Beijerinckia sp. 28-YEA-48: one gene and its partner. The protein of the gene in region 1 interacts with the protein of each later gene in a pairwise test. Links are inferred from orthologs where the notes say so. Each region holds a gene or a part of one and is shown in the gene's direction. Other genes may lie near its edges.

Evidence for each region.
Region 2: the proteins of BLW50_RS14415 (region 1) and BLW50_RS21330 interact in binary tests that used the Escherichia coli proteins (3 or more experiments, as listed by UniProt). The link is inferred for Beijerinckia sp. 28-YEA-48 from one-to-one orthologs.

The regions. Positions count from the first base shown.
Region 1 is NZ_FNSI01000001.1:3,025,183-3,029,969, reverse strand. Bases 1,339-4,787 are described here. They hold BLW50_RS14415 ([protein-PII] uridylyltransferase), read left to right. Parts: upstream 1,339-1,734; coding sequence 1,735-4,587; downstream 4,588-4,787. Other genes in these bases: grpE (nucleotide exchange factor GrpE), read left to right, coding at 4,697-4,787; gshB (glutathione synthase), read left to right, coding at 1,339-1,601. Outside these bases: BLW50_RS14425 (glutathione S-transferase family protein), read right to left, coding at 1-454; more of gshB, read left to right, coding at 654-1,338.
Region 2 is NZ_FNSI01000001.1:4,539,756-4,545,227, reverse strand. What follows is about bases 1,144-4,067. They hold BLW50_RS21330 (P-II family nitrogen regulator), read left to right. Parts: upstream 1,144-2,398; coding sequence 2,399-2,737; downstream 2,738-4,067. Other genes in these bases: BLW50_RS21325 (ammonium transporter), read left to right, coding at 2,775-4,067; tesB (acyl-CoA thioesterase II), read left to right, coding at 1,260-2,138. In the rest of the region: BLW50_RS21340 (ammonium transporter), read left to right, coding at 1-1,127; more of BLW50_RS21325, read left to right, coding at 4,068-4,259; BLW50_RS21320 ((2Fe-2S)-binding protein), read left to right, coding at 4,520-4,978; BLW50_RS21315 (xanthine dehydrogenase family protein molybdopterin-binding subunit), read left to right, coding at 4,981-5,472. UniProt on the Escherichia coli protein: Involved in the regulation of nitrogen metabolism. Regulates the activity of its targets by protein-protein interaction in response to the nitrogen status of the cell.

The DNA.
Region 1 (4,787 bases):
AATCCTTGCCGGCCAGTTGCTTGTCGAGCAACGCCAGGCCCTTCTCGGCCATTTCGCGTCCCTGCGCTTTGATCTTGGGATGTTCGTCCTCGATGCTGCTGTAGCGCACGGTGCGCCAGAAGCGCGTCCACGCCTGCATGTGCAAAGTGGAAACGATATAGTCGATCGTCTCCAGGGTCCGCGCCAGTTTCTCCGGATCGGTCGAGAGCAGCTTCTTGTCTGGATTGGTCAGGGCCAGCCACACGGCGATGGCCGGAAATTCGGTGAGGGTGGAGCCATCGTCCCGCACCAGGGTCGGCACTTTCGACTTCGGATTCACGGCGACATAGTCGGGCTGGTATTGCGCCTGCGCGGCGAAGTCGACCTTTTTCAGGTCATAGGGCTTGCCGATCTCTTCGAGCAGGATGTGGATGCCCGTGGCGCAGGTGCCTGGGGCATAGTAAAGCGTCGTCATTCGTTTCCTCCGGAGCGGTATGATGCGCCATTCTGGCTGGGCCGCGTCGGCCTGACCAGTGCGAATTTGCGCCGGCAGGGTCGCATGGGCCGGGGGAACGGGCCGGTCTTGCAGTTGACGCCCAGTGCGCCGATATGCGTTCTGTCCTCGGCGCGGCTGAACCGCGCCTGTCTGTCGCTTTGTCCTGCCGGAGAATCGTATGTCGCTTACCGTCGCCGTCCAGATGGACCCGATCGAACGCATCAATATTGCCGGCGACTCGACGTTCGCGCTGCTTCTGGAAGCGCAGGCCCGCGGCCATAAACTGGTCTATTATACGCCCGATCGCCTCTCCATGGCCGGCCAAAGCGTCGTCGCCGAGACGCAGGCCCTGCAGGTGCGCGACGAGGTCGGCAATCATTTCACGCTGGGCGAGAGCCGCCGTACCGATTTGGGCAACGAGATGGATGTGGTGCTGCTGCGCCAGGATCCGCCCTTCGATCTCGCTTATATCACCACCACTCATCTGCTGGAGCGCATCCATCCGCGCACCCTGGTGGTCAATGATCCAGCCAGCGTGCGCAACGCCCCGGAAAAGCTGTTCGTCATGCAGTTTCCGCAGCTCATGCCGGACACCTTGATCACCCGCGACCGCAACGAGATCGAAGCGTTCCGCCACCAGCATGGCGACATCGTCATGAAGCCGCTTTACGGCAACGGCGGCGCCGCCGTTTTCAAGATGTCGCAAAAGGATCCGAATTTCGGTTCGCTGTTCGACCTGTTCTCGGCCACCTTCCGTGAACCCTGGGTGGTGCAGCGCTTCCTGCCGCGCGTCACCGAGGGCGACAAGCGCATCATCCTGGTCGATGGCGTCGCCATGGGCGCCGTCAATCGGGTGCCGGCTGAAAACGACATTCGCTCGAACATGGTGCGGGGCGGCGCGGCGCGCGAAACCGATCTGTCGCCGCGAGAACGGGAAATTTGCGAGACCATTGGGCCGGAATTGAAGCGCCGCGGCCTGATTTTCGTCGGGATCGACGTCATCGACGGCAATCTGACCGAAATCAACGTCACGTCGCCGACGGGCCTGCGCGCCATTCGCAAGCTCGGTGGGCCTGATCTCGCCGCCGCTCTCTGGGATGCTATCGAGCGCAAACGCGGCGGCTAGAGCAAATCACGTTTCGATAGAAACGCGATTTTGCCCAGCATCTTTGTTTTGACGCGTCTTTGTGCAATTCCAAAACGCTGCGAGCGGTCAAATTTGGCGCACCGCTGGCCCATCCGTGCTATGGGTGGTTTCCATGAGCCTCACAGCTGTTTCGACCGAAGCGCCCCGTCGCGCCGCCCGTCCGCCGAAGATCGCCCATCCGCGTTCGGCCATCGTCGATCACACCGCGCTCCAGGCCCGGCTGGATGCCATCGGGGCGGATTTATCCTCGGATCGCGGCGCCATGCGCGCCGCCGCCCTCGAAGAGCTCCGCCAAGCCCTTACGGGCGGCCAGGCGGTCATTCAGCGCTGGTTCGAGATCGACGGGCAGGGGCTCAAATGCGTCCATAATCTCGGCTGGCTCGAGGATGAGATCATCCGCGCCATCCACCATTTCGTCACCACCTGGATGTACCCGGCGGAAAATCCCTCGACCGCCGAGCGGATCGCCATTGTCGCCGTCGGCGGCTATGGCCGGGGCACTTTGGCGCCGGGCTCCGACATCGATTTGCTGTTCCTCTTGCCCTACAAGCAGACCGCCTGGAGCGAGAGCGTCATCGAGGCGGTGCTCTATCTGCTGTGGGACCTGCGCCAGAAGGTCGGTCATGCCACCCGCACGGTCGCCGAATGCCTGCGCCAGGCCATGGGCGACATGACCATCCGCACCGCGCTGCACGAGGCCCGCTTCATTCTCGGCGATGCCGGTCTGTTCGAGGATTTCCGCACGCGTTTCGACAAGGAGATCGTCAGCAAGACGGCGCGTGAATTCGTCGCCGCGAAACTGGCCGAGCGTGACGCGCGTCTGTCGAAGTCCGGCGCCTCGCGCTATGTCGTCGAGCCGAACGTCAAGGAAGGCAAAGGCGGCCTGCGTGATCTGAACACGCTCTTCTGGATCGCCAAATATGTCTATCGCGTGCGCGACATCGCCGAGCTGGTGCCCGCCGGCGTGTTCACCGAACGCGAGATCCTGACCTTCCGCCGTTGCGAAGAATTCCTGTGGCGGGTGCGCTGCCATCTGCACTACGTCACCGGCCGCTCGGAAGAACGTCTGACCTTCGACTATCAGCGCAACATCGCGGAGCGGCTGGGCTATGTCACCCATGCCGGCCTGTCCGATGTCGAGCGTTTCATGAAGCATTACTTCCTCATCGCCAAGGACGTCGGTGATCTCACCGCCATTGTCTGCGCCGCGCTTGAGGAACGGCAGGCCAAGCCGCGCGCGACGCTTAATCGTTTTATGGGCAAGTTCCGGCGCCGCAACGACGCGTTGGAGTTTCCGGGCTTCGCCATTGAGGTCGACCGCATCACGGTCGCCAATGACAAAGTCTTCGAGACCGATCCGGTCAATCTCATCCGGCTTTACTGGTTGGCCGATAAACACCGGCTCGCCATTCATCCGGACGCGTCGCGGCGGGTGACACTGTCGCTGAAGTACATCGACGCCGCCGTCCGCGAAGATGCCGAAGCCAACCGGCTGTTCGTCGAAATCCTGATGTCGCGCCATGCGCCCGAGACGGTGCTGCGCCTGATGAACGAATCCGGCGTGCTCGGCCGTTTCATTCCTGACTTCGGCCGCATCGTCGCGATGATGCAGTTCAATATGTATCATCATTACACGGTCGACGAGCATCTGATCCGTTGTATAGGCATTCTGTCGCGCATCGAGTCAGGCGAGCTTGTCGAGGATCATCCGGTCGCCAGCGAAATTCTGCCGGTCATCCACAATCGCAAAGTGCTCTATGTGGCGCTATTCCTGCACGACATCGCCAAGGGCCGCCCGGAGGATCATTCCATCGCCGGGGCGCAGGTGGCGCGCAAACTATGTCCGCGGCTGGGGCTGACGCCAGCGGAGACCGACAATGTCGCCTGGCTGATCGAGCATCATCTCGACATGTCGAACGTCGCCCAAGGGCGCGACCTGTCCGATCGCGGCACCATCGAAAGCTTCGCCAAGCCGATCCAGACGCTCGAGCGGCTGCGCATGTTGCTGGTGCTGACCGTCTGCGACATCCGGGGCGTTGGCCCTGGTGTGTGGAACGGTTGGAAGGGGCAACTTCTGCGCACGCTCTATTGGGAAGCCGAGCCGGTGCTGTCCGGCGGCCATTCAGCCATCGATCGCAAGCAGCGCGTCGCCATCGCGCAGGACGAATTGCGCCGCGCGCTGTTGTGGTCCGATCCCGATTTCGAAGCCTATGCCGCCCGCCACTATCAGCCCTATTGGCTGAAGGTCGATCTCAAGCACATGGTCAGGCACGCCAATCTGCTGCGCCTGTGCGAGGTCGAACTGCGTTCGCTGGCCACCGAATATACCACCGAGAAATTCACTGGCGTGACCGAACTGACGGTGGTGGCGCCGGATCATCCGCGCCTGCTGTCGATCATAGCGGGGGCTTGCGCCGTGTCAGGCGCCAACATCGTCGACGCGCAGATTTTCACCACGACCGATGGGCTGGCGCTCGACTCCATCTCCATCCGTCGCGCCTTCGATGATGACACTGATGAGTTGCGCCGCGCCTCGCGCGTTGCCGCCACCATCGAGAAGGCGCTGCGCGGCGAGATTCGTCTTGGCCAGGTCGTGGCGGAAAAAAGCGAGGCGCCAAAGAGCCGCGAGAAGGCGTTCCGCATCGAGCCGGAAGTCGTCATCGATAACACTTTGTCGAACCAGTTCACGGTTCTGGAGGTCTCGGGCCTCGACCGTCCGGGCCTCTTGTTCGAACTCACGTCGCAACTGTCGAGCCTCAACCTTAACATTGGCTCGGCCCACGTCGTCACCTTCGGCGAGAAGGCGGTGGACGCGTTCTACGTGACCGACCTCACCGGCCTGAAAATCACCAATGCCAGTCGTCAGGCGGCTATTCGCAGGCAATTGACCGAAATTCTTGGCGCGACGGAGGCCGGAAATCGTTCTGGCGGCCGGAAAGCCGCATCGGAAGCAGCTGGAGCTTGATTTTTCGGCTCAGGACCCCGATATCGGGGTGAAATTCCCTCATTTTGAGAGTGCTATGACTGATCCCCAGACGAACCCGGCTGTGCCGGGCGAGGAACCGCAGGACCAGATGAATCCGGAAGCCATGCAGCCCGATCCGTTCGTCGTGCTGGAAAAGCTGACGGCGGAAAACGCCGAGCTGAAGGATCGTACCCTGCGCA
Region 2 (5,472 bases), 1.5 Mb from region 1 along the record:
AGAACGTGCTGGCGACCATGGCGCAATGCGCCGCCGCCACGGCCATCGTCTCGATCCTATGGTTTGTCGCTGGCTATTCGCTGACCTTCGCTGGTGAGGGCAGCATTTTCGGCTCTTTTGATCGCCTGTTCTTCGCTGGCATTGGCCTCGATTCGATCAATCCCCTGGCCAAGACCATCCCCGAACTGCTGTTCGCCGCCTATCAGATGACCTTCGCGATCATCACCTGCGCGCTGGTCGGCGGCGCCGTTGCTGATCGCATGAAATTCTCCGCCTTCTGCTGGTTCTGCGTGCTTTGGCTGTTCATCGTCTATGTGCCGCTGGCACATATGGTGTGGGGCGGCGGTTGGCTGGCGAGCCTTGGCGTCATCGACTTCGCCGGCGGCACGGTGGTCCATATCAATGCCGGTGTCGCTGGCCTCGTCGCTGTTTACATGATCGGCAGCCGCCAGGGCTGGGGCCGCGAGAACATGTCGCCGTTCGATCTCACCCTGGCGGTGGTCGGCACCGGCCTGCTCTGGGTCGGCTGGTTTGGCTTCAACGGTGGATCGGCGCTGGGCGCCGGCTCGCGGGCGGTCTTCGCCATTGTCGCCACCCATCTCGCAGCCTGCGCCGGCGCCATCACCTGGAGCGCGCTCGAATGGATCGAACGCGGCAAACCCTCGGTGCTTGGCGTGATTTCTGGCGCCATCGCCGGCCTCGGCACGATCACGCCGGCCTCCGGCTACGTCCTACCCTGGCATGGCCTCGTCATTGGCGCGGTTGCAGGCATCGTCTGCTTCTATTTCTGCACCGTCATCAAGATGCGCCTGAAATACGACGATTCCCTCGACGTCTTTGGCGTTCACGGCGTCGGTGGCATTCTCGGCACGCTGTGCGCCGGCATTTTCGCCACGGCGGCCCTCTCGGCCTCGTCGGATGCGCCTGGCGTCGCCGGCCTGATCGAAGGCAATGTCCGCCAGCTCGGCATTCAGGCCATTGGCGTCATCGTCACCATCGTTTGGTGCGTGATTGGCACTGCCGTGGTGCTGAAAGCGCTCGATCTCACCATCGGCCTGCGCGTCTCTTCCGATCAGGAGCGCGAGGGCCTCGACCTGTCTCTGCACGGTGAGGCGCTTCATCCCTAATCGGTTGATTTGACGAGCCGGTGCGAACAGCCCTCATAGGGTTCGCAGTTTGGCGATCCTGGGCAAAATCGCGTTTCTATCGAAACGCGATTTGCTCTAGGTAGGTCAACGACCGTTTTCCGGGTGTGTTTGATGGCCAGCGACAACAGCGACAACGATATTCTGCATCTTCTCGATCTCGAACAGATCGAGGAGACCATTTTTCGCGGTGTCGGCCTGCGCACCAGCTGGCGTCGCACTTTCGGCGGCCTGGTGATCGCACAGGCCGTGACTGCGGTGGCGCGCACGGTCGAGCCCGACAAGGCCATGCATTCCTTGCACGGCTATTTCATCCTGCCCGGCGATTCCTCGAAACCCATCGTCTATCAGGTGGAGCGGGTGCGCGACGGCCGCAGTTTCTCGACCCGGCGCTGCGTCGCCATCCAGAACGGCCAGGTGATCTTCTTCCTTTCGGCGTCCTTTCACATCGAGGAAGAGGGTTTCTCGCATCAGACCCCGATGCCCTCGGACGTCCCCGATCCGGATTCGCTGCCGAGCCTCGCGGAGATCATCAAGAATTACGGCGAGCTCATTCCGCCAGTCATCAAGCAATATTTCACCGGCGAGCGGCCGATCGAACTGCGCCCGGTCGATCTGGGCCGCTATCTGCCGCTGAAAGACGGTGAAAACCGGCCGGCGCAGCAGCGCGCCTGGGTGCGCGCCACCCGGCCCCTACCCGACGATCCAAGCATCCACCGCGCCGTGCTCGCCTATCTCTCCGACATGACCCTGCTCGACACCTCGCTGGTGACCCACGGCACCACCGTGTTCAGCCCGACGGTCCAGGCGGCGAGCCTCGACCACGCCCTGTGGTTCCATCGGCCGTTCCGCGCTGACGACTGGCTGCTCTATGTCCAGGACAGCCCCAATGCCAATGGCGCGCTCGGGCTCACCCGGGGCGGCATCTATGCCCGCAACGGGGACCTGGTGGCCTCGGTCGCCCAGGAAGGGCTGATCAGGCCCAAAGCCTGATCGAAGATCTCCGAGACTCAGGATCTCCGCCTGCCGAGCTCATGACGCCTAGATCCTAGGCGATCGACCCACTTCTGCATAAAAAATAGTCTCTCGCTTCCTTCGCTATGCGCTGAATCGCGGCACGAGTCCCGCCCAAGTCATTTGGCACGCAGATTGATTCCCAAACGGGCACGAGGCCGTCCGTACGATGCGCCGCGTGACTAGCCGGGGGCGTCGCATTCCGCGCGTCGAATTTGCGGCCAAGCAGGGAAAAGCGAATGAAGATAGTCATGGCAATCATCAAGCCGTTTAAGCTTGACGAGGTGCGCGATGCGCTCACCGCCGTTGGGGTGCACGGCCTTACCGTTTCGGAAGTCAAAGGCTATGGCCGCCAAAAGGGCCACACCGAAATCTACCGCGGCGCCGAATATGCCGTCAGCTTTCTGCCGAAACTGAAGATTGAAGTCGCCGTCGCCTCCGAGCTGGCCGACACCGTGGTCGACGCAATCATCGCCGCCGCCCGCACCGGCCAGATCGGCGACGGCAAAATCTTCGTCTCATCCCTTGAGCGCGCCGTCCGTATCCGCACAGGCGAAAAAGATTCCGACGCGCTGTGAGCCATCGCCTTTCCTCCAGGAGCTTTTAACGATGAAAATGACACCTAATCTCGGCAGGGTTGGCGGCTTAATTGGCCTTGCCTGCACATTCGCGCTCGGCTCGGCCCTGCCAGCTTTCGCGCAGGCCGCCGCAGCCGCCCCCGTCCCCAACAAGGGCGACACGGCCTGGCTGCTCGTCGCCACCGCCTTCGTCATGCTGATGTCCATCCCAGGCCTCGCTCTGTTCTACGGCGGTCTCGTCCGCAGCAAGAACATGTTGTCGGTCCTTACCCAGGTCTTCATGATCGTCTGTCTCGTCTCGATCATCTGGGTGCTCTACGGCTACTCGATGGCCTTCACCAATGGTGGCAGCCTTAACGATTTCGTCGGCGGCTTCTCCAAGGCCTTCCTGATGGGCGTCACGCCGGAAACGACGGCTGGCACCTTCTCGAACGGCGTCGTCGTTCCTGAAATGGCCTATCTGTCCTTCCAGATGACCTTCGCCTGCATCACACCGGCTCTCATCGTCGGCGCCTTCGCCGAACGCATGAAGTTCTCGGCACTGGTGCTGTTCACCATCCTCTGGGTCACTCTGATCTATTTCCCAATGGCCCACATGGTTTGGTACTGGGGCGGCCCGGACGCGATCGGCGATGCCGCCAAGGCGGTTGCTGCTGCGACCGATGAAGCTGCCAAGAAACTGGCGATGGCTAAGCTCGATGAGGTCAAGGCCGACGCGGGCATGCTGTTCAAATGGGGTGCGCTCGACTTCGCCGGCGGCACGGTCGTTCACATCAATGCTGGTATCGCCGGTCTCGTCGGCTGTCTGATGCTCGGCAAGCGCATCGGCTATCCGAAAGAAATGATGGCGCCGCACTCCCTGACCCTGACCATGGTTGGCGCCTCGCTGCTGTGGTTCGGCTGGTTCGGCTTCAACGCCGGCTCGAACCTCGAAGCCAACGGCACCACCGCCATGGCCTTCCTCAACACCTTCGTCGCCACGTCGGCCGCGGCTCTCGCCTGGCTGTTCGCGGAATGGGGTGCGAAGGGCAAGCCATCGCTCCTCGGCATGGTCTCTGGCGCCATCGCCGGTCTCGTCGCCATCACGCCGGCATCGGGTTTCGCCGGACCGATGGGTTCGATCGTCCTCGGCATTGTCGCCGGTGCGATCTGCTTCTTCTTCGTGGCCACCGTGAAGAACAAGCTCGGCTATGACGACACGCTCGATGTCTTTGGCATCCATTGCATCGGCGGCATCATCGGCGCTCTGGGCACCGGCATCCTGGTCAACCAGGCCCTGGGCGGCGCCGGCATCGCCGACTACGAGAGCAAGCCGGGCGAAATGGTCCTCGCGGCCTATGAATTCGCCCCGGCCTTCATGGCTCAGGTGAAAGCGGTCGTCTTCACCCTGCTGTGGTCCGGCATCGGCTCGGCGATCCTCTACAAGATCGTCGATCTGATCGTCGGCCTGCGCGTCGCCCCCGATCAGGAGCGCGAAGGTCTCGACGTCGCCGAACACGGCGAGCGCGCTTACAACAACTGATAGTCCAATATTTACAACAACAGACGGCGCCCTAAGGGGCGCCGTTTTTGTTTGCGGCTCTACCCATCGTCCTTCGACAGATATTTAATTCTGCCCGGAGTTATTTTCTCCAGGCGCTGTGACACTTCACAACGGCGTGAGCCGCACTTGATCAGATCGCTTCGCAACCCCACGACTCTCAGAGCCACGCGCCGCCCCGTTCCCTCCCTCGGCGCTGACGACAGACCTCATAAAGATTGAAGCTCATAGAGGAGCGCAGAATGGTTGCTTTCACCCTCAACGGCAAAGCACACACGCTGGACGTTGACCCACAGATGCCTTTGCTGTGGGCCATCCGCGATGTGATTGGCCTGACCGGCACGAAGTTCGGTTGCGGCATGGCGCAATGCGGCGCTTGCACCGTCCACGTCGACGGATCTCCAGTGCGCGCGTGCCAGACTGAAATCAGCAATATCGACGGCGCGTCGATCACCACCATCGAGGGCCTCTCGGGCAAAGTCGCGGAAGCCGTACAGACGGTTTGGACCGAACTCGACGTCCCGCAATGTGGCTACTGTCAGTCCGGCCAGATCATGTCGGCTACCGCACTTTTGACCGACACGCCCAAACCCACGGACGAGGACATCGATTCGGCGATGAGCGGCAACCTCTGCCGCTGCGCCACCTATCACCGCATCCGCGCCGCCATCCATGAAGCCTCCAACCGGCTGGGAGGCTGATCATGTTGCACTTCCGCTCACAAACAGGCGCCGCCCAACCAACCCGCCGACACTTTCTCATCGGCACGGCGGCCACGGCAGCCGGCCTGACTGTGGGGTACCAGTTGGTCGTTGCCGCACCGGCGCTGGCTCAGGCTGCGACAGCACCAAATCCGTTCCAGGCCTATGTCGGAATCACAGCCAACAATCGGATCGTGATCCATTCCTCGCAATTCGAAATGGGTCAGGGCTCCTATTTCGGTGTCGCCACGCTGGTGATGGAGGAACTGGGCGGCGATTGGAGCCAGGTCGATGTAATCGGCGCCTCGGGCAATCCGTCTCTCTACGGCAATCTCGCCATGGGCGGAGCTTTCCAAGGCACCGGCGGCTCGACCTCAATGGCCTCGTCCTGGGAACGCTATCGCAAGGCCGGCGCCACGGCCCGCGCCATGCTGGTAGCGGCTGCGGCGAAACAATGGAATGTGCCGGAAAGCGAGATCAAAGTCGCGGCTGGG